2 regions of the Streptomyces sp. NPDC059875 genome follow, and region 2 is predicted to be linked to the other one. Evidence: riboswitches for the same ligand, from Rfam matches in the RefSeq annotation. Region 2 holds a riboswitch; the other holds the start of a gene.

Region 1 (13,987 bases), on a different contig from region 2:
GTGAAGTCGAAGGCCGCGTCCGAGGAGTCCGTGCGCCTCCGGCGTCGACTTGCCGTCGGCAACCCGGACACATACGGACACGGTCTCGCCGGCGCGCTGGTGAACCTGGCGGCGAGTCAGCCCGACGAGGAGGCTCTGCGGACTCTGGACGAAGCGCTGGCGATCCACGCGGAGCTGGACGACCCCCCGCTGGTGAGCGGTGGTTCGCTACGGCTGCTGCACAGCAACCAGGCCTACTGCCTGTGGCAGCTGTCGCGGACGGACGAGGCGATCGAAGCGGTGACGAATGCGGTCGCACTCGGACGGATGCTGTACGCGGACAACGCGGCGCTGTACGGCGAACGGCACGCCAACGACCTCGAGAAGCTGGCGCGGTATCTGCACGATTCGTCGCGACGGACGCAGGAGGCGATCGACGCGATCCGCGACTGCGTGGAGGTCCGGCGGTTTCTCGCGGCGGCCCAGCCGTCCGCGGCCGAAGCCGACCTCGCCTTCGCCTGCTATCTGCTCGGCTGGTACCTCAACGAGGCGGAGCGGAGGCGGGAGGCGGAGGAGTCCGTGCGGGAGGCGCTGGAACGGTACGCGCCGTGCTGGACCGTCGCACCGGACCTCGTGGCGAGCGACTACGCCACCTGTCTGGGGCTGGCCGCCACGATCAAGGAGTCCGAGGGCCGCTACGGCGATGCGCGTGCCGATCGGGAGCGTGCCGTGGAGATCCTCCGTGCCGCGGCGCGGAGATCGCCCGAGATGCGTGGGTCGCTCGCTTGGCACCTGTGGGCCTCCGCCGAATCCGCGTTCACCGAGGGCGGGATGCGCCAGTACCTGCGGGGGCTTCCCGCCGCCCGCGAGGCCACCGAGATCTACGCGCTCCTCGCCGACAGCCGACGGCCGAGGCCCGACGCCAACCTCCAGGGCGCGGCGAGCATGTGGGTGATGCTCCTCACGGCCTGTGGACGGTGGACGGAGGCCGCCGAACTGCGGCACCGGTACGGATTGCACGGTTTCTGAAGAGCCGGAAGAAGAGCCTGAAGGAGAGAGGTCACATGGCAGAGGGTCAGGACGCGCCGGAGACGGACGACGAACCGGAGCTCATCTTCGAATCCCTGGACAAGTTCGTCGGCGAGTACCTGTGCGTGATCCTGCGCCGCCGGGTGGACGGGGAGCACCTCGCCTGGTGCGCCGACTGGTGGCGGCACCCCGAGGCGGTCGCCCGTCTCGCCGCACTCTGGCGTGCCTTCGAGTACCTGAGCACGGACCCGGCTCTGGGGTTGACGAGCTGGTGGGTGCACCACGCCGATCCCCACCTGGCTACCCTGCTGAACCCTCTTTGGGGTCCGTTCGCGCTGTGTACGGGCACCGACGGGCACAGCGACGCGCTGGGCGAACTGCCGAACAACCCTGCCCCGCCGGAGATGTGGGACCACCCCGCGTTCTCGTTGTCGGCCGCCGACCGGCCCCGGGATCAGACCTGACGCAGCGCCTCCAGCTGCTTCAGGAACCACTGCTGCGGCGGCAGCGCCGTCGCCGCCGCGGCCAGGCGCTTCGAGCGGTCCGCGCGCTCGGCGGCCGGCATCGTCAGGGCCCGGTGCAGGGCGCGCGCGGTCTCGGAGACGTCGAAGGCGTTGACCGTCAGCGCGTCCTCGCGCAGCTCGTCGTACGCCCCCGCGCCGGTCGAGAGGACCAGCGCACAGCCCGCCTCCGACACCACCGGGATCTCCTTCGCCACCAGGTTCATCCCGTCGCGGACCGGGTTGATCAGCGCCACGTCCGCCATCCGGTAGGCCGCGAGCGAGCGCGGGAAATCGTCCTTCACCGAGAGCAGCACCGGCTGCCAGTCGTGCGTGCCGAACTCCGCGTTGATCCCCTGTGCCAGCTCCGCCACCGACGCCGTGTACGCGCGGTAGACCGCCAGGTCCTGGCGGGACGGGTAGGCCGAGGCCAGGTGAACGACTTTCCCCCGCCATTCCGGGTGCTCCTGGAGCAGCTCCCGGTAGGCGAGGAGGCCGCGCGCCACGTTCTTCGACAGCTCCGTACGGTCCACGCGCACGATCGTCATCCGGTCGCCGACGTCGGCCCGCAGCGCGGCGAGGCGGTCGTCGACCTCGGAGGTGTGGGCGAGCGCCCGGAGATCGTCCCCGTCGACGCCCAGGGGGTGGATCTGGACGCGGGTGCGCCGGGGCTCGCCGCCCGCGCGGCGGTGGTGCACCCCGCGCCAAGGGTCGCCGGTCGGCCAGTGCCCGTCGGCCGCCCCTTCCGCACTGTCGATCTGCGCCCCGGCGATGAACGAGGAAGCCCATCCCCAGGTGTGGAAACCGAGCTCGTCCGCGCCGAGCATCCCCCACAGCAGCTCCTCGCGCACGTCCTCCGGAAGCATCCGCAGATACTCCGGCGACGCCCACGGCGTGTGCGTGAAGTGGCCGATCCGCAGGTCGGGACGGAGCTCCCGCAGCTGCCCCGGCACCAGCGCCAGGTGGTAGTCCTGCACCAGGACCGCCGCGCCCTCGGCCGCCTGGGCCGCCAGTTCCTCGGCGAAGGCCCGGTTGTAGGTCCGGTACGACTCCCAGCGGCGCCGGAACTCCGCGTCGAAGACCGGCTCGTGCGGGATGTCGTACAGGTGGTGGTGCAGGAACCACAGCACCGAGTTCGCGATCCCGTTGTACGCGTCGGCGTACACGTCCGGGTCGATGTCCAGCATCCGTACGCCGGGCTCGGACACCCCGCGCCGGACCGCCTCGCGGTCGCCGTCCCCGAGCGCCGCGCACACCCACACGCTGTCCTCCGAGGACACCGCACTCAGCCCGGACACGAGGCCGCCCCCGCCGCGCCGGGCACTGAGCGTGCCGTCGGCGGCGAGGGCGTACGAGACCGGACCCCGATTGGACGCCACAAGCACAGAAGCCATGTCGCGAACCTAGCCCGTCACGTAAACGCTCAAACGTACGTATACAAGTGTGGCGAATCCACGCCTTCGCGCCTAGTGTTCGCGCCGGCCGCGCAGCGCCGCCTTCGCCACCACGCCCGTCGCCGCCAGGGCGAGGGCGACACCGCCGAGCAGCCACAGCCGTTCATCACTGCTGCCGGTCTCGGCCATCGAGCCGCCGGGGCCGTGCGGCGGGATCGGGCGCGGCTGGTGGGTGGTGGGGGCCGGCGGCGACGAGGGGATCGGTGTGGGCGAGGTCGCCGACTCCGAGGGCGACGGCGACGGATCCACCGGGTCCGTCGGCGAAGGCGTCGGGCTGGGGCTCGGGTCCGGCTTCGGCGGGGTGATCACCGGCGCCACCGCGCAGGCCGGGTCCGCGCTGCCGTCTCCGCAGTTCAAGCGCGGCGACTCCACCTCGACGCTGTTCAGGAGCTTGCCGTCCCCGCTCACCGGGTCCTTCACCGGTACGGAGAAGGCGAGCCCGGAGGGGACGTACGTGTCGCCCGTCGTGGTGAAGGTCAGCTCCGCCGACCGGGCACCGACCGGGATCGCCCCGTCCGGGATGTCGAAGGCCTTGGCGTCGATGCCGAGGTTGTTCGTCAGCTCGGGCGCGAGGGCACCGTCGTCCTCGCTGACGAAGAAGTTGTTCGTGTTGCCGGTGTGCGCCTCGGCGACGTTCCTGCCGTCGACCAGGAACCTGTCCCCCGGCGTGTTCCAGTCGCCCTCGTACGCCGTGACGCTCGCCCGCGCCTTGCCGGTCGTGCGGTGGAAGCCGTCCACGGTGACCGTCGTCGCGGGGGAGGTGGAGCGCTGGAGCACGTGCCCGCCGTAGACGTACACATGGCGGCGGTCCGGCGCGTGCGTCGCCTCGGGCCCGGGGAACTCGTAGACGACCGTCAGGGACCAGCCCGCCACGCAGCCCTTGCCGTTCGGCGCCCAGATGTTGCCGACGGCGACCTGCGTGTCGCCGCCGCGTACGCCCGCGAAGGCGGCGGTGACGTCCGACTCGCCCGTGTAGTAGTGCGGGCCGCTGGTGTCCGGCGGGTCCGTGACCATGGAGTCGATGGAGACCGTCGTCTCGGCGCCCGCGCCGACCCGGATGTGCGGCGCGGTCGTCGCGTGGTCGCCCGCCGAGGGCACGACGTCGGCGCCGGAGATGTCGCAGCGCCCCAGCTGCGCCCCGCTCGGCCCCTTGTACGTGCCGTCGTTGCCGCCCCAGAAGAGCCGGGCGTAGGCGACCTTCGCGCCCGCCGGGATCTCCACGCGGCCGGTGCTGGAGCCGTAGCCGTCGGCCATGGAGGCGGTGTTGATCCGCTCCATGACGAAGGTGTTGTTGTTGTCGCCGCCCTGGCCTGCGGCGGCGGCGACACAGCGCGCGGCCAGGTCGGCAGGGGCGGTGGGGCAGCCCATGACCGTGTTGCCGATGGTCCTGAAGTCGCCGTACAGGGACTCCTCGTACCGCTTGCCGAAGGGCTCCACCACGTCCGCCGTGGCCGGACCGGCCGGACCGGCCACGGCGAGGGACAGCGAGCCGAGCACCGCAAGCATGGTCATTCGATATGTGAACCGCATAAAACGGAAATTTAGGCAAAATGCGTCATCATTTGGTGTTACGCCACGCGGCGGTGCGCGTACTCCGTGATGTCGAGCATCGGCGGCCGCTCCTCGGTGTCCACGGCGTACGTCCGCGGCGTGAAGCCCTTCCCGTCACCCCGCTCGAACTGCGTCAGCCGCGGCCGCACCAGATGTCCGCGGGACAGTCGCAGCTGCGCCGTCCGGTAGATCGCCGCCGCCATCCGGCCGAGCGCCTGCCCGTCCTGGTGGCGGTGCTTGCGGACCCCGACGTCGACCTGGGCGAGGGCGTCGAGGCCGACGGTGTGCAGTGCGTCGACGAGGAGGCCCAGCTCCACTCCGTAACCGACGGGGAAGGGCAGCCTCTCGAGCAGCGAGCGCCGCGCCGCGTACTCTCCGCCCAGCGGCTGGACGAAACCGGCCAGTTGCGGCCAGTGCAGATTCAGCAGCGGGCGGGCCACCAGCTCCGTCACCCGGCCCCCCTGGCCTGGAGTCTTGCCGGAGGCGAGCCCGTCGAATTCCGTGCCGAGCGGGCGGTCGTACATCGCCTTCACGAAGTCGACGTCCGGCTCGGTGAGGAGCGGGCCGACGATGCCGGTGACGAAGTCGGCGGAGAAGTCCCTCAGGTCCGCGTCGACGAAGCAGACGATGTCACCGTCGGTCACCATCAGTGACCGCCACAGCACCTCGCCCTTGCCGGGCACGGCCGGTATCCGCGGGAGGATCTCGTCCCGCGCCACCACCCGCGCCCCCGCCGCCGCCGCGACCTCCGCGGTACGGTCGGTGGAACCGGAGTCGATCACCACGAGTTCGTCGACCAGCGGGACCGCCTCGGACATCAGCTCGCGGCGGATCACCGAGACGATGTCGCCGACCGTCGCCTCCTCGTCGAGCGCGGGCAGCACGACGCTGACCGTCGTGCCCCGCTTGGCGGCCAGCAGCTGCTCCAGCGGACGGTCTGCCACGGACCAGGACCGCCGGGCCAGCCAGCGCTCCACTTCATCCAGCAAGGTGATCTCCATCTCGCGGTTCGGACGACCATCTCAAGCGTCCATGCCTTCGGTTACAGTCTTGAACAACGCGGAAGCCCGATGCATGTCGGGGTGCCACCCGCGTCCTACAACCGAATACCGCTCATCCAGAGGGGCAGAGGGAAACGGCCCGTTGAAGCCCCGGCAACCCTCCAGTCGGTCTCGTCCGCAGTCGTCGCACTGCGCCCGCGAGGCTCCCGGCTAGGGAAGGTGCCAAATCCGTCTCATGGCGACGTTCGTCATGGGAAAGATGAGGAGAAAGGGCCTCGCCTCCATGGCTGTACAGACTGTTTCCACCACCACTCAGACGGTTGACCTCGGTCCGGCTTCCGGACTCTCCTGTCGTGAATGCGGTGAGAAGTTCCCCCTCGGCCCCATTTTCGCCTGCGAGCTGTGTTTCGGCCCGCTCGAAGTCGCGTACGACCTTCCCACCGGTGACCCCGAGGCGCTGCGCAAGCAGATCGAGGCCGGCCCGGCGAACATCTGGCGCTACGCCCCGCTGCTGCCCGTCCCCGCCGACGTCGCCGAGAAGCCGAACCTGAACCCGGGCTGGACCAAGCTCGTCCAGGCCGACAACCTCGCCCGCGAGCTGGGTGTCGAGCCGGGCAAGCTCTACGTCAAGGACGACTCCGGCAACCCGACGCACTCCTTCAAGGACCGCGTCGTCGCCCAGGCCCTCGAGGCCGCCCGCGCCTTCGGCTTCACCACCCTGTCCTGCTCCTCCACCGGCAACCTGGCCGGCGCCGTCGGCGCCGCGGCCGCCCGCGCCGGCTTCCGCTCCTGCGTGTTCATCCCGCACGACCTGGAGCAGGGCAAGGTCGTCATGGCCGCCGTCTACGGCGGTGAACTCGTCGGCATCGAGGGCAACTACGACGACGTCAACCGCTTCTGCTCCGAGCTCATCGGCGACCCGCTCGGCGAGGGCTGGGGCTTCGTCAACGTCAACCTGCGCCCGTACTACGGCGAGGGTTCGAAGACGCTCGCGTACGAGATCTGCGAGCAGCTGGGCTGGGTCCTGCCCGACCAGCTCGTGATCCCGATCGCCTCCGGCTCGCAGCTCACCAAGATCGACAAGGGTCTGCAGGAGCTCATCAAGCTCGGTCTCGTCGAGGACAAGCCGTACAAGATCTTCGGCGCCCAGGCCGAGGGCTGCTCCCCGGTGTCGACGGCCTTCAAGGCCGGCCACGACGTCGTACGGCCCCAGAAGCCGAACACCATCGCCAAGTCCCTCGCGATCGGCAACCCGGCCGACGGCCCGTACGTCCTCGACATCGCGCGCCGCACGGGCGGTGCGGTGGAGGACGTCGACGACGAGCAGGTCGTCGAGGCGATCAAGATCCTGGCCCGTACCGAGGGCATCTTCGCCGAGACGGCGGGCGGCGTGACGGTCGGCGTGACGAAGAAGCTGATCGAGGCCGGTCTCATCGACCCGAGCCTCACCACGGTCGTGCTCAACACCGGTGACGGCCTCAAGACCCTGGACGCGGTGGCAGACACCTCGCAGGCGACCGCCACCATCAAGCCGAGCCTGGACGCGTTCCGCGACGCCGGCCTGGCCCACTGACCCCCCTCGTTACGGAAGGCAGCACCACATGAGCGTCAAGGTCCGTATCCCCACGATCCTCCGTACCTACACGGGCGGCCAGGCCGAGGTCCCGGCGGAGGGCGCGACCCTGTCCGAGGTCATCGCCGACCTGGAGAAGAACCACACCGGCATCGCCGCCCGCGTCCTGGACGACCAGGGCAAGCTGCGCCGCTTCGTGAACGTGTACGTCAACGACGACGACGTCCGTTTCGAGCAGGGTCTGGAGACGGCGACGCCGGACGGCGCCGGAGTCTCGATCATCCCGGCCGTCGCCGGCGGCTGCTGAACCACACGGACCGCTTCGAGTTACCCACGGTCATCTGAATTGCCCCCTCCGCGAGTAAGCGGAGGGGGCAATTCTGCATGGTTGAGCGCGGTAGAGTTGGGGAAGTCCCCCCGGCTCCTCTCCGCTGCTTGTGCCAGACGCATATGAGAATGCGTCCGCACCCGACAAGATGCAGCCAAAGTGTTCGAGTGTTGTGTACCTTCTGCGCACTTTGCCGGGCCCGACTTGCCCCGGAATTCAGTGAATTCTCCTCAATTCTCCTTTACGGCGTGCCCAGAATTCTCGTCCGATTGACCTGTTGCAGAGGGCAGTTGGGCAGATACATTCAGCCGCGGTCGACGCGTTCCGGCGCAGGGTCTGACCCGGGTCCGCGAAGTGCGGTCCCGCGCAAGGGCCAGTAATAGGGGAGTTAGGCATGGCTCAGGGCACCGTCAAGTGGTTCAACGCGGAGAAGGGCTACGGCTTCATCGCGGTCGACGGTGGTGCGGATGTATTCGTCCACTACAGCGCGATCCAGATGGACGGTTACCGCACCCTTGAAGAGGGTCAGCGGGTCGAGTTCGAGATCTCGCAGGGCCAGAAGGGTCCGCAGGCGGACATGGTCAAGCTCGCCGTCTGAGCACGGCGCGATCGGCCACCACGTACGCACTCACGCCGAGGGGTCCGCATCCTGACCAGGATGCGGACCCCTCGTGCGTGTCCGGAGTCCCCCCGTGGGCCCCTTCCGATCTGTGGGAGTCGCTTGCACTCGCATGGGCCGAGTGCTAATCATTGGCGTTAGCACTCTGAAGGTGAGAGTGCTTACGAGGATCGGGCAGACGAGGTCCGCGGCCAGGTGGGGCAAGGAACCATCGGGTACGCAGGCCGTCCGTCGCGGGCGTCGGCGCGGTCCTGGAGCGTTATCCACCCCATGTCCGGGAGGACCACTTCACATGGCCAAGATCATCGCGTTCGACGAGGAGGCACGGCGCGGTCTCGAGCGCGGGATGAACCAGCTCGCCGACGCCGTCAAGGTCACCCTTGGCCCCAAGGGCCGGAACGTCGTCCTCGAGAAGAAGTGGGGCGCCCCCACGATCACCAACGATGGTGTGTCCATCGCCAAGGAGATCGAGCTCGAGGACCCGTACGAGAAGATCGGCGCCGAGCTGGTCAAGGAAGTCGCCAAGAAGACGGACGACGTCGCCGGTGACGGTACGACCACCGCGACCGTCCTCGCCCAGGCGCTCGTCCGCGAGGGCCTGCGCAACGTGGCCGCCGGCGCCAACCCGATGGCCCTCAAGCGCGGCATCGAGAAGGCCGTCGAGGCCGTCTCGGGCGCCCTGCTCGAGCAGGCGAAGGATGTCGAGACCAAGGAGCAGATCGCTTCCACGGCCTCCATCTCCGCCGCCGACACCCAGATCGGCGAGCTCATCGCCGAGGCGATGGACAAGGTCGGCAAGGAAGGCGTCATCACCGTCGAGGAGTCCCAGACCTTCGGTCTGGAGCTGGAGCTCACCGAGGGTATGCGCTTCGACAAGGGCTACATCTCGGCGTACTTCGCCACCGACATGGAGCGTATGGAGGCGTCCCTGGACGACCCGTACATCCTGATCGTCAACTCCAAGATCTCCTCCGTGAAGGACCTGCTCCCGCTCCTGGAGAAGGTCATGCAGTCGGGCAAGCCGCTGCTGATCATCGCCGAGGACGTCGAGGGCGAGGCCCTGTCGACCCTGGTCGTCAACAAGATCCGCGGCACCTTCAAGTCCGTCGCGGTCAAGGCTCCGGGCTTCGGCGACCGCCGCAAGGCCATGCTGAACGACATCGCCATCCTCACGGGCGGCACGGTCATCTCCGAGGAGGTCGGCCTCAAGCTCGAGAACGCCGGCCTGGACCTGCTGGGCCGCGCCCGCAAGGTCGTCATCACCAAGGACGAGACCACGATCGTCGACGGCTCCGGCGAGAGCGACCAGGTTGCCGGTCGCGTCAACCAGATCCGTGCCGAGATCGAGAACTCGGACAGCGACTACGACCGCGAGAAGCTGCAGGAGCGCCTGGCGAAGCTCGCCGGCGGTGTTGCGGTCATCAAGGCCGGCGCCGCGACCGAGGTCGAGCTCAAGGAGCGCAAGCACCGCATCGAGGACGCCGTTCGCAACGCGAAGGCGGCCGTCGAGGAGGGCATCGTCGCCGGTGGTGGCGTGGCCCTGCTCCAGGCCTCCTCGGTCTTCGAGAAGCTCGAGCTCGACCTGTCGGGCGACGAGGCCACCGGTGCCGCGATCGTGAAGCTGGCCCTCGAGGCCCCGCTGAAGCAGATCGCCGTCAACGCCGGCCTCGAGGGCGGCGTCGTGGCGGAGAAGGTCCGCAACCTGCCCGTCGGCCACGGCCTGAACGCCGCGACCAACGAGTACGTGGACCTCATCGCCGAGGGCATCATCGACCCGGCGAAGGTGACGCGCTCCGCCCTGCAGAACGCGGCCTCGATCGCCGCGCTGTTCCTGACCACCGAGGCCGTCATCGCCGACAAGCCGGAGAAGGCCTCCGCGGCCGCTCCGGGCGGCATGCCGGGCGGTGACATGGACTTCTGAGCCACGGCTCGGTAGATCCTGGTTGTACGACGAGGGCGGCACTCCCTGCTGGGGGTGCCGCCCTCGGGCGTTCGGGGTGATGCTGGGAAGAGAGTCCCCAGAGGCGGGAGCGATCCATGATCACGCTGCTGACGACACCGACCGACCGCGAGCTGGTCATCACCCGAACCTTCGACGCCCCGCCCGCCCGCGTCTGGGAGGCGTGGACGAAGCCCGAGCACGTCCGCCGGTGGTACGGGGTCGCCGCCCTGACCACGACGGTCTGCGACATCGATCTCCGGATCGGCGGCGCCTGGCGCTGGGGCCAGCAGGCGCCGGACGGACAGGAGATCGTGTTCTCGGGGGCGTACGAGGAGATCGTCCCGGGCGAGCGGTTGGTCTACACGGAGACCTTCGAGCTGATGCCGGGTCCGCCGGTCCATGTGACCCTCACCTTCGACGACACCCCGGACGGCGGCACGGCCCTGACAAGTACGTCGCTCTGGCCGTCGACGGAGATCCGGGACCAGGCGCTGGCCACCGGGATGGAGGACGGGGTGAAGGAGGAGTACGACCGGCTGGCCGAGTACCTTCGCACGATGTGAGCCTGATCGTTCCCCGGCTGGCGGCCGGGGCCTTTGAACTGCGCCGCTGGGAGCGGGCCGACCTGCCCCTCGTGGAGGAGGCGTCGACGGACCCGTACATCCCGCTGATCACCACCGTCCCGCCGGTGTACTCGGAGGCGGAGGGCGAGGCGTTCGTCCGCCGCCAGTGGACCCGCTCCGAGACCGCTGCCGGCTACCCCTTCGTCATCGTCCGGCGCCGCGACGCGCGGCCGGTGGGCATGATCGGCCTCTGGCTCCGCGACCTCACCGAGGGCCGCGCGACCCTCGGCTACTGGATCGCCCCGTCCTGCCGCGGCGAGGGCGCGGCCGGGGCGGCGCTGACGGCGGTGAGCGCGTGGGCACTGGGTGAACTGGGCATCCCGCGCCTCCAGTTGCTCGTCGAACCCTGGAACGATGCCTCGGCCCGGACGGCGGAGCGGGCGGGCTTCGTACGGGAGGGGGTGCTGCGGTCCTGGCAGGAAGTGGGCGGGGAGCGCCGGGACATGGTGATGTACGGGAGGGTGCGGGGCGGAACGCTTCGGGGGCCGGGGGCGGGGGAAGGCTGAGGGGAACGGGATCGTGGGGGTGGAGTCGATGGGTCGGTTACAGCCGCTGTACCTCACTCACCACGGGAAGCTGTTGCCCCGGCAGACGCGTCACGATCCGGTCGCCCCGCTCGACGGGAAGGTCCGCGTCCACGAGCACTCGTTCCATCGGCTGCTCGACGGGCGGCGGGCGCCCTCCCTCTTTCTTGTGCGGACTCCGGGGCCCCGTGACGGTTCGGGGGACCTCGTCTCGTGCACGGCGGAGGCCTGCGGCCGGTGGGTGACGGCCGCCGTCGCGTACGCCACCGCCGTGGACGACGTCAGCGCCGAACTGGAGGCCGCCTACCGTCGGGCCGTCGCCGTCCCGGGGTGGAAGCAATTCGCTCTGCGCCGCGCCATGGGCGAGTGGGAGGAGACGCGGCGGCGGTACGAGTGGGTGATGCGGGAGGCCGGTGAGGCGTACGAGCCCGTCGGCCGGGAGATCCGGCAGGCGATCGAGGCCGAGAAGAGGAAGGCCGCCGCGCGGGCGCGGGAGCTGGCCCGGGAACAGGAAGAGGGCAGGCGCCGCAGGGCGCTGCTCGCCGAACGGCCGCTCTGGGGCTGGGCGGTGGTGACGGAGGTGGGCTGGCGGGCCGCGTACGCCTTCCGGCACGACGTCGCCCACGGCGAAGCGCCCGCGACGACTCCCCTGGACGAGAGCCCCCGGGTGGACCTGTCGGGGCTGCGGCAGGCGCTCAAGGACCTGGATCTCCCGACCGTGGTGTGGGACGACGCCGCGCTCGCCGAGACGGAGCGCGAGCTGGAGGGCGTCGGCTTCGGGAGCTGGTGGCAGGAGCTGTTCCACGAGAACTACAAGACGTTCACCTCGCCCCCTCCCCGCCCGGCCCCCTTCCCGCGGAGCAACCCGTCCGGTGGCACCGCCACCGGAGGCTCGGGGGGCTTCAGCAGCGGCTACGGCTGCGGTGGCTTCAGCTGCGCCGGCGGTGGCTACTGATGGTGGCGAGTTGGCGTGTGCTGACGGCGTCGACCTCGGCCCGGAGCGCTGAGGCCGACGCCGACGCGTACGCAGACGGGGCAGTCACCTCTTGAGGCTCACCAGGTGACCGGACGGCCGCCGAAGGCCACCGCGAGGCGGCCGTCCGAGGCGTAGGACCAGCTCAGGGCCCCGGTGTACGAGGAACACCGGGAGCCGTTCGAGCCGGACCAGAACTGGTTCGAAGCGTCGACGTCACCGATGGTCCGGTCGTTCGTCCCGCTGCTGGTGGGGCGGCAGGAGGTGTTGCCCCGGAACACCGAAGTGCCGGCGTCGAACGAGAAGTTGCGCTGGGCATTGTCGATCGCGATGTTGTTCGACACCGTCATCGTGCCCGGGTTGCTGTTGTACGTGAACCCGTGCTTGCCGTTGTGGAAGGCGATGCTGCGCCGGACGACGTGGTCGACCGCGATGTCCTCGCCGCCGAGCTTGTAGCCGTTGCGGTCGCCGTTGCCGGCCTGGGACCCGTCGCTGAGGGTGCCGTTGTCGTACGCCAGGGAGTCCTCGATGGTCACCGGGCCGATCGGTCCGGTGTCCGTCTTGGTGTACAGGTCCCAGCCGTCGTCGATGTTGTGGTGGGCCACGGCGTAGCGGAAGACGTTCCCGGTGCCGACCGTGAGCTTCGCGGCGAAGCCGTCGGCGTCCTCACCGTCGGAGTCGGCGTTGTCGTGCGACTCCGCGCTCAGGACGAGGTTGTCCGACGGCCACTGCTCGCGGGGCGTGGTGGAGGCGATGCGGCCGAGCTGGAGGCCGGTGTCGCGGTTGAAGCGCGTGACCGTGCGCTCGATGACGTTGTCGCTGCCGCCGACGTAGATGCCGTTGTCGCCGGCGCGCTCGACGACGATGCCGTTGACGTGCCAGTACGAACCGTTCAGGGCGAGGCCGCGGTTGGCCGGGTCCTCGGTCATGGCGGAGAAGTTCAGGACCGGGGTCTCACCCGGGTAGGCGGACAGCTTCTTCAGCGCGCCGGCCGTGCCGTTGTTGCCGGGCGGGATGGTGATCGTCGTGGAGTGGCTGTAGGTCCCGCCGCGGAGGTAGATCGTCCCGCCGGCGGAGATGCGGGTGATCGCGGAGGTGAGCGTCGTCGGGTCGGACTGTGTTCCGGCGGCGCTGTCCGTTCCGTTGGGAGCGACGTACAGCGCGGTGCCGGCCGGCGGCGGGCCGTCGGCGGTCGTGACGTTCAGGGAGTCGACGTTGGGCAGGCCGGCGGCGGTGGTGGGGTTGAGCCGGATGGTGTTGCTGCCCGCGTTCAGGGTGACGGTCAGGGTCTTGGTGGCCCAGGTGGTCCAGGCGCCCGTGGCCTCGAACGACGGCGTCTGCACGGTGGATCCGTTGACGACGAGGCCGGCCGGCCTCGCGGCGGTGGTCCCGTTGGCGAACCGGACGGCGAGCGTCGCCGTTCCGGCGGCCGGAGCGTTCACGGTGAACTGGACAGAGGCGCCTACGGCGTTGGTGCCGTTGCAGAACCCGCTGCCGGAGAAGCCGGACCAGTCGGAGTCGATGGTGCCGGTGCAGACGGCGGGGGCGGCCTCGACTTCGTACAGAGTGGATGCGGCGTGCGCCGTGCTTCCGGACAGGGCGACGAGGGTTCCAGCCAACAGGCTGACGCAGGCGGTGACGGATCGCAGATGCATCGTGGGCATCGTGAGGTCTCCTGTGGGGGAGGGAAGGCGTTCCGGGACTGGACGAGAAAGCGCTTTCCCCGGAAGCTAGGGGTGCCGTCACGGACGCGTCAATAGTCATGTACGTGATTACTGTTCAGATGGCTGAACTTCGAGGGGTGGTGACGCCGCCCCGTGCGGCTCGCCGGCCGGGGCTCCTCTTCGCGGGCCCCGGCCGTCTCGGGGGCGGTCGTGCTACTCGTCCCGTT
Region 2 (13,987 bases):
ACCTCGCGGTCGGTGGAGACCACGACGACCGGACGGCCCGGCGGCTCGGCGCGCACCAGCTGACGGATCAACTCGTCGGCGGTGACACCCGGCTTGGAGAACAGCACCCGCACCCCGCGCGGCGGGGCGAGCAGGACCGGGGCCGCGAGCTCCGCGCCGTCGAAGACACAGGTGATCTCGGCGCCCGAGCGGGCCGCGAGCGCGGAGAGCCCGCCGAGCAGCCGCAGCCGCTGCTTCTCCAACGGCATCGTCGGATAGCCGGTCTTGGTGACGTTGTAGCCGTCCACGACCAGATGGGCCTGCGGCAGGGCGAGCAGCTGGTCCAGGAGCGCGGGATCGGTCTCGGAGAGCGCGCGGGCCGCGATGTCCTTCGGGGACATCCGGCCCGGCTCCACCGCGTCGACGGTGTCGGCGGGGTGGACGGAAACGGGCGGCAGGGCCAGTTCGCGGCGCAGCCCCTGGGCGGCGTCGAGCACCGTGTCGAGCAGCAGGCGCAGCCGCATGTCCTCCACGGAACGCCCCTCACGGGCGGCGCGCCGGCTGGCCTCCAGGGCCGCCTCGACCTCGCCGAGCCGGGCCTTGAGCCGCCGGGTCTCGCTCTCGGCGGCGGAGACCTGCGCGGCCGCCTCCGCCCGGAAGGTGTCGATCTCGGTCTGGACGCGACGCAGCGCGGCTTCACCGCGCTTCACATCGCTCTGGGCGCTGCGCAGCTTGCGGTGAAGCGATTCGGCTTCCTTGCGGGCCGCCTCCAGATCGGTGCGCAGCTGCTCGGTCTCCGCGCGGCCGCGCTCCTTGGCGGTGGCGACCTCCTCCCGCAGCCGCTCCAGCTCGCGCCGGCCGGCCTCGTCGGCCCGCTCGGCGTCCGCGCGCTGGGCCTCCTCACCGGCGGCGGCGACCAGCTTGACCCAGCCGGTGGGGCGCAGGACGTAGGCGGCCGCGGCGACGTCGACGGGGTCGGCCGCGGCGGGCGGGGCGCCGGACTCGACGGCCCCCGCCAGCTCGGGCTGGGCCTCCTTGAACCGCTCGCCGATCCGCTGCCGGAAGAGCGGGTCGCTCTCCAGGGCGGTGGCCATGGCGTTGCCCGCGAACTTGGCGCGCCGGCTCGCGGTGAACCGCGCGTACTGCCGCAGGGGTGCCGGAAGCTCCGCGACGGTCAGCCCGCCGAAGGCGTCCGAGACCAGCGCGACGACCCTCCGCCGCACGCCGTCCGGCAGCGGGCGGTCGAGCGTCTCGGCAGCGTCACCTGCCGCGCCGGCCGGTTCACCACCGTGCGCGGGCTGCTCCACGATCCGTCACCCCATCGTCATGGGCTCCGCTCCGTCAGGAGGCGGTGCCGGGCCTGTCCACCAGTTCGATCTGGTCCACCGCGTTGCACCAGCGGCACCGGACCGACTCGATGGTCTCACTGACCACCTCGCGCTCCTCGACCTTCGGTTCGCCAGCGAGGTCCAGATGGACGTACTCGACGACCTTGGAAGAGCGGGTCACGTCGAACCGGGTCAGATTGCCGCAGAGCGTGCAGCGCCAGCGGGTCTCGGCGGTCGGCAGGGGAACCGTCGTCATCGTGCCGTCCTCTTTCATGTGCGTGATGCGGGTGCGGGTGCCGCGGTGCGCCGTTGAACTGCGGAGGTACTGCCCGTAACCCTACGGCCTCGCAGGTACCCCGTGTCGCGGCGAGGCACTCTGTCCAGTTGGGCCCCGTTACGCCATGATCTGTCCATGATCGACTGGCGGCGGTTCGACTGGCCGGAGGCGGCCCGGGGTGCGTGGCGGGGCGCCCGGACCGGCCCCGCGGTGACGTACGGCCTGATCGCCGTCTGCTGCTTCACGTTCCTGATCAGCCCGGTGTCCGGCCTCAATCCGGCGTACGGGACCGGGGACGCGGCCCTGGCGGCGCAAAGCGCGTACTTCCACCGCTGGGGGGTCGTACCGGCGGAGCTGATGAGCAGCGAGCCGCGCGCCCTGCTCACCCCGCTCACCGCCCTCTTCGTCCACGGCAGCTGGCTCCATCTGCTGGGGAACATGCTGTTCCTGTACGTCTTCGGCGCGATGGCCGAGGAACGGATGAGGGCCGTCCCCTTCCTCCTCTTCTACCTCGGCTGCGGCTATCTGGCGCTGCTGGGCTACGCGGCGGCCCACGCGAGCAGCGAGCAGACGCTGGTGGGGGCGTCGGGCGCGATCTCGGGGGTTCTCGGGGGGTTCCTGTATCTCTTCCCGCGCTCCCGGGTGACCAGCCTGTTCCCGTTCCTCTTCTTCCTGCCGTTGCGGTTCCCGGCCTGGATCGTGCTGGTCTTCTGGTTCGTGCTGCAGTGGCTCGCGGCGCGGACGGCCGGGTCCGGGCCCGGAGTCGCGTACCTGGCCCATGTGGTGGGCTTCGCCGTCGGCTTCCTCTATGCCTGGGGGCGCTACCGAGGTGGGGATACAGTGAGGTCCCCAGCCGCGGCGACCGAGGGAGAAAGCCAGCCGTGATCACCGCGATCGTGCTCATCAAGACCAGTGTGGACCGCATCCCCGAGATCGCGGAGTCGATCGCCGCGCTCGACAGCGTCAGCGAGGTCTTCTCGGTGACCGGCACGTACGACCTGATCGCCATGGTCCGGGTGCCCCGGCACGACGACCTGGCGGACGTCATCCCCGGCCGGATCAGCAAGATCCCCGGCGTCGAGGCGACGGACACGCACGTGGCCTTCCGTACGTACTCCCAGCACGACCTGGAAGCGGCCTTCGCCATCGGTCTGGAGTCCTGACTACGGCGCCGATGTCCACGGTGAGGATGAAGGAATCCTCATCGGGGCCTCATCCCGGCGGCCGCTCGCGCGCGCCGGCCGGGCGGTCGTCGACGAGGCATTCCGCGCTCTGCTTGCCATATCGGGCGTGGCGCTGCCGATGACGACCGGGATCGGCTGGGCCGTCGCGGGCCGCATCCTTGCACCCGTAAGAGTGGTGCGCGCGACGGCCGCCGAGCTGACCGAGCGCGATCCGACCCGGCGGATCCCCGTCCGGGGCCGGGACGACAGCGCCACGCCGGGGACCCGGCCGGCGACGTGAGGGGGACGGATCAGCCGCGGTCCGGGACGCAACGGCCGCCCTCGGTGCGGTAGTTCCACTGCGCACCGTTGCGGACGAGCTCCTTCACCGCCTGGACGAAGCGCTCCACGTGCTCGTCCGGCGTACCGGCGCCGAAGCTGACCCGGATGGCGTTGAGCGACTTCTCGCCGGGCGCCGCCTCGGGGGCCCCGCACTCGCCCTGGGTCTGCGGGTCGCTGCCGAGCAGGGTGCGGACCAGCGGGTGGGCGCAGAAGAGACCGTCGCGGACGCCGATGCCGTACTCGGCGGAGAGCGCGGCGGCGAAGTGGGAGCTGTTCCAGCCCTCCACCACGAAGGAGATGACGCCGACGCGGGGCGCCTCGTCGCCGAAGAGCGAGAGCACCTTCACCTCGGGCACCTCGGCCAGGCCCTCCCGGACGGTGGTGATCAGGTGCTGCTCGCGGGCGACGAGCGCGTCGAACCCGGCCTCGGTGAGCGCCTTGCAGGCGGAGGCGATGGAGTAGACGCCGATGACGTTCGGCGAACCGGCCTCGTGGCGGGCGGCGGTGGTGTGCCACTCGACGTCCACTCCGCCGTCCGTGCGGCGGGCGACCTTCTTGGACGCGCCGCCGCCGGCGAGGTACGGCTCGGCGTCCTGCAGCCAGTCGGCGCGGCCGGCGAGGACGCCGGAGCCGAACGGGGCGTACAGCTTGTGCCCGGAGAAGGCGACCCAGTCCACGTCCAGCTCCTGTACGGAGACGGGGTGGTGGGGCGCGAGCTGGGCGGCGTCGAGGACGATCCGGGCGCCGTGCGCGTGGGCGGCGGCGGCCAGCTCCTTCACCGGCCACAGCTCCCCGGTGACGTTGGACGCGCCGGTCACGCAGACGAGGGCGGGCCCGTAGGGGTCACGGTCGGCGAGGGCGCGCTCCAGGGTCTCGACCGCCTGGGCCGGGGTGCGGGGCGCGTTCAGGTACGTCACCCGGGCGTCCTTCCACGGCAGCAGCGAGGCGTGGTGCTCGGTCTCGAAGACGAAGACCTCGCAACCGGCGGGGAGCGTGGCGGCGAGCAGGTTGAGCGAGTCGGTGGTGGAGCGGGTGAAGACGACCTGGTCGCCGGGGCGGCAGTCGAGGAACTCGGCGACCGTGGCGCGGCTGTTCTCGAAGAGGTCGGTGGAGAGCTGCGAGAGGTACCCGGCTCCGCGGTGGACGCTGCCGTAGTACGGGGCGTAGGCGGCGACGTCGTCCCACACCCGCTGCAGGGCCGGCGCGCTGGCGGCGTAGTCGAGCGCGGCGTAGGTGACCTCGCCCCCGGTCACGAGCGGGACGGTGACGTCCCGGCCGAGGACCGGAAGCGGGGCGGCGCAGCAGGGGTCGCCGGCCTCGGAGTCGGTGGCGGTGGCAGTGGTGGCGGCGGCGTTCGGGTACGCGGACATGGCGGTATCTCCTGGCAGGACTGGGCAGCGAAAGGCCCGCAGGGCAGCGCGAAGTGGGGTGCCTCGTACGGGTGTTGCCTCGACACACGGTGTTCGTGCGGAGGGTGGGGAAACGGGGCCGAAGGCCCTAACGCATTCGCTTGCTCACGAGACTGCTCCCTTGAGGACCAGGACCCCAGGGCCGCACACATTCAACGCGTGCAGGGGTCCGCGCTTGCCGTAGACCTTGCTGCCTACGGCCTGGTCTTCACCCGGGGCACCCCGCCACGGACGGAGGGTTGCCGGACAGCCAGCCGGGGCTTAATGGCTGTCACTCATGACCTGGCACAGAACGTATGCCACGTGATCGCCGCCGCGCAACCCCGTTCCGGATTCCGGAACGGGGTCCGCGCCGTGCGCCTACCTGTTGCTGGCCGCGACCCAGCGCTCCAGCGCCTGCCTCGCAGCGCCCGAGTCGATCGACTCCGCCGCCTTCGCGATCCCCTCGCGCAACTGCTCCACCAGGGTGCCCTCCCCCGGCTCCAGGGCCGTCAGCGCCGCCGCCGAGTTCAGCAGCACCGCGTCCCGTACCGGACCGGTCTCGCCGGCGAGCAGCCGACGGGCCACATCGGCGTTGAACGAGGCGTCGGCGCCGCGCAGCGCCTCCACCGGTACGAGTTCGATGCCGACGTCCCGCGGGTCGAAGGCCTCCTCGCGCACCGCACCGTTCCGTACCACCCACACCCGGGAGGTGGCCGTGGTCGTCAGCTCGTCCAGGCCGTCGTCGCCGCGGAAGACCAGCGCCGAGGAGCCGCGCTCCGCGAGCACGCCGGCCATGATCGGGGCCATCCGGGCGTCGGCCACACCGGTCGCCTGGGCCTTGACCCGGGCCGGGTTGGTGAGCGGACCGAGGAAGTTGAAGACGGTCCGTACGCCGAGCTGGCCGCGGGCCGCGGCCACATGGCGCAGCGCCGGGTGGAACTTCACCGCGAAGCAGAAGGTGATCCCGGCCTCCTCCGCGACCTCGACGACCCGCTGCGGGGTCAGCTGCAGATTGACACCGAGCTTCTCCAGGACGTCGGAGGCGCCGCTCGCGCTGGACGCGGCCCGGTTGCCGTGCTTGACGACCTTCGCGCCGGTGCCGGCCACCACGATCGCCGACATGGTGGAGATGTTGACGGTCTTGGCGCCGTCGCCGCCCGTGCCGACGATGTCCACGCTCGGTCCCGGCACGTCGATCAGGTTGGCGTGCGCGTACATCGCCTCGACGAGGCCGGTGAGCTCCTGGACCGACTCGCCCTTGGCGCGCAGGGCCACCGCGAATCCGGCGATCTGGGCGTCGGTGGCCTCTCCGCTCATGATGCGGTCCATGGCCCAGGCCGCCGCCTCGCTGCCGAGGTCGTCGCCGCCGAGCAGGGTGTTCAGGACGCCGGGCCAGGAGCGGTCCGCCGACGTCGGTCCTCCAGCGGGGGTCGCAGCGCTCATGGCAGCTCCTGGTCAGTGCGTAACGGATAGGACACCACCCTATCGATCCGCGGGGACGGCAAAGAGCCCCGTCCATCGAATGGACGGGGCTCCCGCTGTGGCGACCTTCAGGGGTCCCCCCTCAGGGCGAAGCCCTGGGGGGAAGGTGATCAGTGGTGGCCGTGGCCGCTGGTGATCTCCTTGTACTCCTCGGCGGTCGGCTTGGCGATCTGGTTGTCCTCGCCGTAGTAGCCCTTGCTGAGCTTGACCCGGAGCTTCTCCATGCGGCCGATCTTGCGCTCCACGCCGTTCTCGTCGACGAGCGGGCCGAGCTCGGCCGGCTTGTTCTGCTCGTGCGCCGTGAGCTTGTAGAGCTCGCCCTGGCTGAGCGGCTGGTGCACCTCGACGAACTCACCGTGCGGCAGGCGCTTGATGATGCCGGACTCGCGACCGTGCAGCACCTTGTCCTTGTCCCGGCGCTGGAGGCCGAGGCAGATCCGCTTGGTGACGATGAACGCGATGACCGGTCCGACGAAGAAGGAGATCCGGACGAACCAGGTGATCGAGTTCAGCGACAGGTGGAAGTGGGTGGCCCAGAGGTCGTTTCCACCACCGACGAGCATGATCATGTACGCCGTGATCCAGGCGACACCGAAGCCGGTGCGCGTCGGAGCGTTGCGCGGGCGCTGCGCGATGTGGTGCTCGCGCTTGTCGCCGGTGATCCACGACTCGATGAACGGGTAGACCGCGATCGCCGCGAGGACCAGCGGGAAGATCGCCAGCGGGATCATCACGCCCAGGACGAGCGTGTGGCCCCAGAGGTTGATCTCCCAGCCCGGCATGACACGGATCAGACCCTCGGCGAAGCCCATGTACCAGTCGGGCTGGGCGCCGGTGGAGACCTGGTCCGGACGGTACGGACCGAGTGCCCAGATCGGGTTGATCGAGGCGATCGCCGCGATGACCGCGATGACACCGAAGACCAGGAAGAAGAAGCCTCCGGCCTTGGCCATGTAGACCGGCAGCAGCGGCATGCCCACGACGTTCTTGTTCGTACGGCCGGGGCCCTCGAACTGCGTGTGCTTGTGGTAGAAGACCAGGATCAGGTGGGCGACCACCAGACCGAGCATGATGCCGGGCAGCAGCAGGACGTGCGCCGAGTAGAACCGGGCCACGAAGTCGCCGCCGGGGAACTCCCCGCCGAACAGGAACATCGACAGGTACGTGCCGATGATCGGCACGGACAGGATCGCGCCCTGCATGAAGCGGACACCGGTGCCGGAGAGCAGGTCGTCCGGGAGCGAGTAACCGGTGAAGCCGGTGAACATGCCCAGGAAGAACAGCAGGAAGCCGAACAGCCAGTTGATCTCACGCGGCTTGCGGAACGCGCCCGTGAAGAACACGCGCATCATGTGCACGAACATGCCGGCGAGGAAGATCAGCGCCGCCCAGTGGTGGATCTGCCGGATGAGCAGGCCACCGCGCACATCGAAGGAGATGTGCATGGTCGAGTTGAACGCCTCGGACATCAGCTGTCCCTGCAGCGGGACGTAGCTGCCGTGGTACTCCACCTCGTTCATCGACGGGTGGAAGAACATCGTCAGGTAGACGCCCGTGAGGATGATGATGATGAAGCTGTAGAGGCAGATCTCACCGAGCATGAAGGACCAGTGGTCCGGGAAGATCTTCCGCATGTTGGCCTTGGCCAGGGAGTAGATCCCCAGGCGGCCGTCGGCCCAGTCGGCGACCCGCTCACCGGCGGGCGCCTTCTTCTTGGTGTCGGTCACAGTGCTCATCCGCGCTCCCAGAAGGACGGGCCGACGGGCTCGTCGAAGTCGCCGAGCGCCTCGAGGAAGCCCTTGTCGTTCACGCCGATCCGCAGCTGCGGGAGGGCGTGACCGGCCGGGCCGAAGATGACGCGGGCGCCGTCGGAGAGGTCGAAGGTGGACTGGTGGCACGGGCAGAGCACGTGGTGCGTCTGCTGCTCGTACAGGGAGATCGGGCAGCCGACGTGGGTGCAGATCTTAGAGAAGGCGACGATGCCCTCGTGACCCCACTCCAGCTCCTGCTTGTCCTTGATGTCCTCCGGCTGAATGCGGACGATCATCAGGGCGGCCTTGGCGATCTGGACCTGGAAGTCGTGGTCGTGCTCCGACAGGCCCTCGGGCATCGCGAAGGTCAGCGAACCGACCGCGACGTCCTCGGGACGCAGCGGCTCGTGCGTGTTCATGTTGATGAGCTGCTTGCCCTGGGCCCACAGGGTGGACCGGAGCTTCTTCTCGGGCAGCGGGCCCATGTCACGCAGCAGCACGATGCCGGAGAGCGGTACGAGCGACAGCGCGCCGAACATCGTGTTGCGGATCAGCTTGCGCCGACCCATGCCGGACTCGGCGGCACCGGCCGCGAAGTCCGCCATGACCTTCGCCTTGGTCTCCGGGGAGGCCTGGATCGGGTGACGCTCGTCGGCGATCTCCACGTCGGACATCAGGGTGCGGGCCCAGTGGACCGCGCCCGCGCCGATGAAGAACAGCGCCGCACCGAGGGTCAGACCCAGGGAGAAGTTGAGCGCGGACACCCGGCCGAACGGCCAGATGTACACGATCTTGTCCACCGGGAAGATCACGTACGAGGCGATGAAGGCGACGGTGGCCAGCATCGACAGCGTGAACATGAAGGCGACCGCACGCTCGGACCGCCGGGCGGCCCGCTCGTCGATGTCCTGGATGCGCGGCTTGTGGGGCGGCAGGCCCGGGTCGGCGAACGGGTCGTCCGCGACCGCGACCTTCACCGCGCCGTGCGCGGTGTCCTGCTCAGCGGGCAGGTTCTCTTCTGGAATCTCTTGGCTACTCATGACTTCTTGGCCTTAGCGGTGTGGGCCGCGACCCAGACGGCAACTGCGATCAGCGCACCCAGACCGAAGATCCATCCGAACAGACCCTCGCTGACGGGGCCGAGGCCACCGAGCTTGAGGCCGCCGGGGCTGTCGGACTTGTCGCTGTTGACAGCCTGGACGTACGCGATGATGTCCTTCTTCTCCTTCTCCGGCATCGTCGTGTCCGGGAAGGAAGGCATGTTCTGCGGGCCGGTCTGCATGGCCTCGTACAGGTGCTTCGGGCTCACGCCTTCGAGGTTCGGGGCGTACTTGCCGTTCGTCAGCGCGCCGCCCTCACCGGTGAAGTTGTGGCACTGGGCGCAGTTGGAGCGGAACAGGTCGCCACCACGGGCGATGTCGGCGCCGTCGGGGCTGTACTGGCCCTCCTTCGGCGTGATCGGGCCGGCACCGAGGGAGGCGATGTACGCCGCGAGCTGATCGATCTCAGCCTGCGTGTAGATGACCTTCTTCTTCGGCACCTGGGCGCCCGGCTGCTGGGCCGGCATGCGGCCCGTGCCGACCTGGAAGTCCACGGAGGCCGAGCCGACGCCGACCAGGGAGGGGCCGTCAGTGGTGCCCTGACCGCCGGTTCCGTGGCAGCTGGCGCAGCCGACGGCGTAGAGCTTCTGGCCCTCCTCGATGGCGAGGGACTGGGCGGTTTCATCGGCCTTCGCCGTGCCCGCAGGCGCGAACGCGGCGTACAGCCCCCCAGTGGCCGCCAGCGCGAGAAGGAGGACGACGACCGCCGCCAGCGGATGGCGTCGTCGTGCGGAGAGCTTTTTCACGGATTACCCCGGTGTCAGGATCTTCTGCGTCGATGCTTGCTGGATGTCTCGGGCGGAGCCCGATTACTTGATCATGTAGATCGTGGCGAAGAGGCCGATCCAGACGACATCGACGAAGTGCCAGTAGTAGGACACGACGATGGCGGCGGTTGCCTGCTCGTGAGTGAACCTCTTGGCGGCGTACGTCCGGCCCAGGACCAGCAGGAAGGCGATGAGACCGCCCGTCACGTGCAGGCCGTGGAAGCCGGTCGTCAGGTAGAACACCGAGCCGTACGGGTTCGACGAGAGCGAGAGCCCCTCGTGCTTGACCAGCTCGGTGTACTCGAAGACCTGGCCGCCGATGAAGATCGCACCCATCACGAACGTGATGATGAACCACGTCCGGAGCTTCTTCACATCGCCCCGCTCCGCGGCGAAGACGCCGAGCTGGCAGGTGAGGGAGGAGAGCACCAGGATCGTGGTGTTGGTCGCCGAGAACGGGAAGTTCAGGGCAGAGGCCTGTTCCTCCCAGAATTCGGCACCCATCACCGATCGCAGGGTGAAGTACATCGCGAAGAGGGCCGCGAAGAACATCAGCTCGGAACTCAGCCAGATGATGGTTCCGACGCTGGTGAGGTTCGGTCGATTGACCGACGGGTGCGCGTGCCCGGTTTCTACTGTCGTTACTGTCGCCACGACCGACATTATGTCGGTCGCTTATCCCGCCCTCACTCCGGGGGGTGCCGTTCGGAGTGTCAGGGGCGTGTGTCCAGCCCGAACGGCCCATCGAAGCGGCCTCCCTGGCCGTGTCGAACCGGTGTTGACGGGGTGTGGGACGGAGTAGCATCCCGCGCATCGGTTGATGACCTTCACGGAGGAACGATGCAGTCGAGCGCCACGGTCCTGGTCTACAGCGACGACGCGAACACGCGGGAGCAGGTGCGCCTCGCCGCGGGGCGCAGGCCCGCGGCCGACGTTCCGCCGGTCGAGTTCATCGAGTGCGCGACACTCCCGGCCGTGTTGAAGCGCCTGGAGGAGGGCGGCATCGACGTCTGCGTCCTGGACGGCGAGGCCGTACCGGCGGGCGGGATGGGCGTGTGCCGGCAGATCAAGGACGAGGTCTTCCACTGCCCGCCGGTGCTGCTCCTGATCGGCCGCCCGCAGGACGCCTGGCTGGCCACCTGGAGCCGCGCGGACGCCGCCGTCACCCTTCCGGTGGAACCGGTCGAGTTCGCGGCGTCCCTGGCCGCCCTGCTGCGTTCCCGGCTGTCCATCGACGCCTGACAGGACCCGAGGCGAACCGAGCCTCTAGACAAGGGGCCGCAGACGGGTCGGGTCCGGCTGGTGGGCGGCGCTCTTGGTGTCGGCCACCAGGGCGCTGCCCTGACGCCACTTGTCCCAGGCCAGGTTCCAGTCGCCGAAGCCGTTCCCGAACGGGTCCATCGTGTCGCCGATGCTGTTGACGGTCTGCACGATGTCGCCCGGGCGGACGGTCTCGAAGAACCAGGCCGCGTTGCCCGTCGACATGCCGACACAACCGTGGCTGACGTTGGCGAATCCCTGTGAGCCCACGGACCAGGGCGCGGCGTGGACGTACTCACCACTCCAGGTCACCCGTGTCGCGTAGTAGACGGGCAGGTCGTACGACTCCGAGCTGCCCTCCGCGATGCCGACGCTGGTACCGCGCATCCGTACGAAGTACTCCTTGCCGAGCACCACCTTGATGCCGTTGCGCGTGGAGAAGCCCGGTTTGCCGGTGGTCACCGGCATGGTCTTGATCACTTCTCCGTTGCGCCGCACGGTCATGGAGTACGAGCCCGCGTCCGCGACGGCCTCGATCCGGTCGCCGATCTTCAGCTGCAGCGGCTTCGACTCCCCGCCGTACACCTTGTCGCCGACCTTGACGCCGGCGAGGTTGCCGGTGACCGAGACGGTCGCGCCCGCGGGCCAGTACTCCTTCGGACGGAAGTGCAGCTTCTTGTCGTTCACCCAGTGCCACGAGCCCTCGACCGACGGCGTGGAGCGGACCTTGAGGGCCCGTTCGACGACCGCCCTGGCCGTCCGGTCCTTGACCGGGAGGCTGAGGTCGGCGGTGATGGGCTGTCCGACGCCGTACGTGCCCGCCTCCGGGCCGAACGCCACCGTCAGGCCCCGCTTGGCCGGGGCGGTCTCGAAGGTGAACGTACGGGCGCCGGGGGCGCCGTCCTCGTCCTCCGTGGAGACCCTGACGGTGTAGCGGCCGCCGGCCGTCAGCGCGCCCGTGGAGCGCCAGAGCTGCCCGTCCGCGGTGAGTTCGCCCGCCAGGTGGTGCCCGGTCTCGTCGGTGGCCGTCACGTCGGTGATACGGCCGTCGGAGCCCTTGGCCGTGATCTCCAGCGCCTTGTCCGGGTCGGCCTTCCTGCCGTCGGCCGGGGCGTTGAAGGAGACCTGCTGCGCCGCGTCGTACGGCTTCGCCGACAGCGGATGGCCATCGGAGCCGGCGCAGGCCACGGCGCCCGCGGAGACGAGGAGAGCCAGAAGAGTGCAGCTCAAAACAGTCCGAATGCGCGGCGTGTCGTTCATGACATCACCGTAAGAACATTCTTCGCACCCAGCGCGTCGAGTGCTGCAAACGAGGGGCCCGGACGCTTCGTGACGAAGTGTCCGGGCCCCTCGGGGTGTTGCGGGGTACTGCTACTGGTTCTGGTTCTCACCGCGGTAGAACTCGAACACCCAGCCGAACAGGCCGACCAGGATCAGCGGAGCCGAGAAGTACAGCAGCCACCATCCGATCGCGATCGACAGGAAGGCGAGGGCACCACCGATGGCCAGCGAGAGCGGCTGCCAGCTGTGGGGGGCGAAGAAGCCCACCTCGCCGGCCTCGTCCGCGACGTCGGCCTCCTTGTCGTCCTGCGCCATCGCGTCGACCCGCCGGGCCGTGAAGGCCAGGTAGTAGCCGACCATGATGGCCAGGCCGAAGGCCAGGAAGAGCGCCGTGGTGCCGACCGGCTCCTTCGACCACACGCCATAGAGGATCGCCATGGCGAGGATGAAGACGCTCAGCCAGATGAACATCTTGCCCTGGATCTTCACTTGCCGGCCTCCTTGCTGCCGGTGAGGGCCGGGGCCTCGTGCGGCTTGTTCTCCAGCTGGTCGACCGCCGCGATCTCAGGGTGGTGCAGGTCGAACGCCGGGGATTCGGAACGGATCCGCGGCAGGGTGAGGAAGTTGTGCCGCGGCGGCGGGCAGGAGGTCGCCCACTCGAGCGAGCGGCCGTAGCCCCACGGGTCGTCGACCTCGATCTTCTTGCCGTACTTGGCGGTCTTCCACACGTTGTAGAGGAACGGCAGGATCGACAGACCGAGCAGGAACGAGGAGATCGTCGAGATCGTGTTGAGCGCGGTGAAGCCGTCGGCCTCGAGGTAGTCCGCGTAACGACGCGGCATGCCCTCGGCACCCAGCCAGTGCTGCACCAGGAACGTGCCGTGGAAGCCGATGAACAGCGTCCAGAACGTGATCTTGCCGAGCCGCTCGTCCAGCATCTTGCCCGTGAACTTCGGCCACCAGAAGTGGAAGCCGGCGAACATCGCGAAGACCACGGTGCCGAAGACGACGTAGTGGAAGTGCGCGACGACGAAGTACGAGTCGGAGACGTGGAAGTCCATCGGCGGCGAGGCCAGGATGACGCCGGTCAGACCACCGAAGGTGAAGGTGACCAGGAAGCCGATCGTCCAGAGCATCGGTGTCTCGAAGGACAACGAGCCCTTCCACATCGTTCCGATCCAATTGAAGAACTTCACGCCCGTCGGTACGGCGATGAGGAACGTCATGAAGGAGAAGAACGGGAGGAGCACGCCACCAGTGACGTACATGTGGTGGGCCCACACGGTCACGGAGAGACCGGCGATCGCGATCGTCGCGGCGATCAGACCGATGTAGCCGAACATCGGCTTGCGGCTGAAGACCGGGATGACCTCGGAGACGATGCCGAAGAACGGCAGCGCGATGATGTACACCTCGGGGTGGCCGAAGAACCAGAAGAGGTGCTGCCACAGCAGCGCGCCACCGTTGGACGCGTCGAAGATGTGCGAGCCGAACTTGCGGTCGGACTCCAGCGCGAAGAGCGCGGCGGCGAGCACCGGGAAGGCGAGCAGGACCAGGACACCGGTCAGCAGCACGTTCCAGGTGAAGATCGGCATGCGGAACATCGTCATGCCCGGAGCGCGCATGCAGATGATCGTGGTGATGAAGTTGACCGAGCCGAGGATCGTGCCGAAGCCGGAGAAGGCCAGACCCATGATCCACATGTCGGCGCCGACACCCGGCGAGCGGACGGCGTCCGAGAGCGGGGAGTAGGCGAACCAGCCGAAGTCGGCCGCACCCTGCGGGGTGAGGAAGCCGGCCACGGCGATGATCGAGCCGAAGAGGTACAGCCAGTACGCGAACATGTTCAGCCGCGGGAACGCCACG

Evidence for each region. Region 2 has a riboswitch for S-adenosylmethionine ahead of ACFV9D_RS31505 (aminotransferase class V-fold PLP-dependent enzyme). Riboswitches for the same ligand answer to the same signal wherever they lie in the genome.
Region 1: linked by a shared signal. The riboswitch ahead of thrC (threonine synthase) and the one ahead of ACFV9D_RS31505 (aminotransferase class V-fold PLP-dependent enzyme) in region 2 are both predicted to bind S-adenosylmethionine.

The regions. Positions count from the first base shown of each region.
Region 1 is NZ_JBHWJZ010000008.1:136,906-150,892, forward strand. Features, by position in the region: gene ACFV9D_RS12705 (trypsin-like peptidase domain-containing protein) at 1-1,008, shown strand, start outside; gene ACFV9D_RS12710 (DUF4913 domain-containing protein) at 1,044-1,472, shown strand; gene ACFV9D_RS12715 (trehalose-6-phosphate synthase) at 1,463-2,902, opposite strand; gene ACFV9D_RS12720 (hypothetical protein) at 2,975-4,474, opposite strand; gene ACFV9D_RS12725 (glucosyl-3-phosphoglycerate synthase) at 4,531-5,502, opposite strand; SAM riboswitch class I at 5,624-5,780, shown strand; gene thrC (threonine synthase) at 5,774-7,087, shown strand; gene ACFV9D_RS12735 (MoaD/ThiS family protein) at 7,116-7,394, shown strand; gene ACFV9D_RS12740 (cold-shock protein) at 7,810-8,013, shown strand; gene groL (chaperonin GroEL) at 8,327-9,955, shown strand; gene ACFV9D_RS12750 (SRPBCC family protein) at 10,072-10,539, shown strand; gene ACFV9D_RS12755 (GNAT family N-acetyltransferase) at 10,536-11,105, shown strand; gene ACFV9D_RS12760 (hypothetical protein) at 11,134-12,078, shown strand; gene ACFV9D_RS12765 (CBM35 domain-containing protein) at 12,177-13,751, opposite strand; gene ACFV9D_RS12770 (hypothetical protein) at 13,974-13,987, opposite strand, start outside.
Region 2 is NZ_JBHWJZ010000034.1:5,994-19,980, reverse strand. Features, by position in the region: gene ACFV9D_RS31530 (NYN domain-containing protein) at 1-1,286, opposite strand, end outside; gene ACFV9D_RS31525 (hypothetical protein) at 1,321-1,563, opposite strand; gene ACFV9D_RS31520 (rhomboid family intramembrane serine protease) at 1,720-2,469, shown strand; gene ACFV9D_RS31515 (Lrp/AsnC family transcriptional regulator) at 2,466-2,747, shown strand; partial or broken gene ACFV9D_RS31510 (two-component sensor histidine kinase) at 2,827-3,021, shown strand; gene ACFV9D_RS31505 (aminotransferase class V-fold PLP-dependent enzyme) at 3,059-4,459, opposite strand; SAM riboswitch class IV at 4,665-4,781, opposite strand; gene trpD (anthranilate phosphoribosyltransferase) at 4,859-5,923, opposite strand; gene ACFV9D_RS31495 (cytochrome bc complex cytochrome b subunit) at 6,073-7,698, opposite strand; gene ACFV9D_RS31490 (Rieske 2Fe-2S domain-containing protein) at 7,695-8,753, opposite strand; gene ACFV9D_RS31485 (c-type cytochrome) at 8,750-9,559, opposite strand; gene ACFV9D_RS31480 (heme-copper oxidase subunit III) at 9,623-10,243, opposite strand; gene ACFV9D_RS31475 (hypothetical protein) at 10,421-10,822, shown strand; gene ACFV9D_RS31470 (Ig-like domain-containing protein) at 10,847-12,100, opposite strand; gene ACFV9D_RS31465 (cytochrome c oxidase subunit 4) at 12,212-12,610, opposite strand; gene ctaD (cytochrome c oxidase subunit I) at 12,607-13,987, opposite strand, start outside.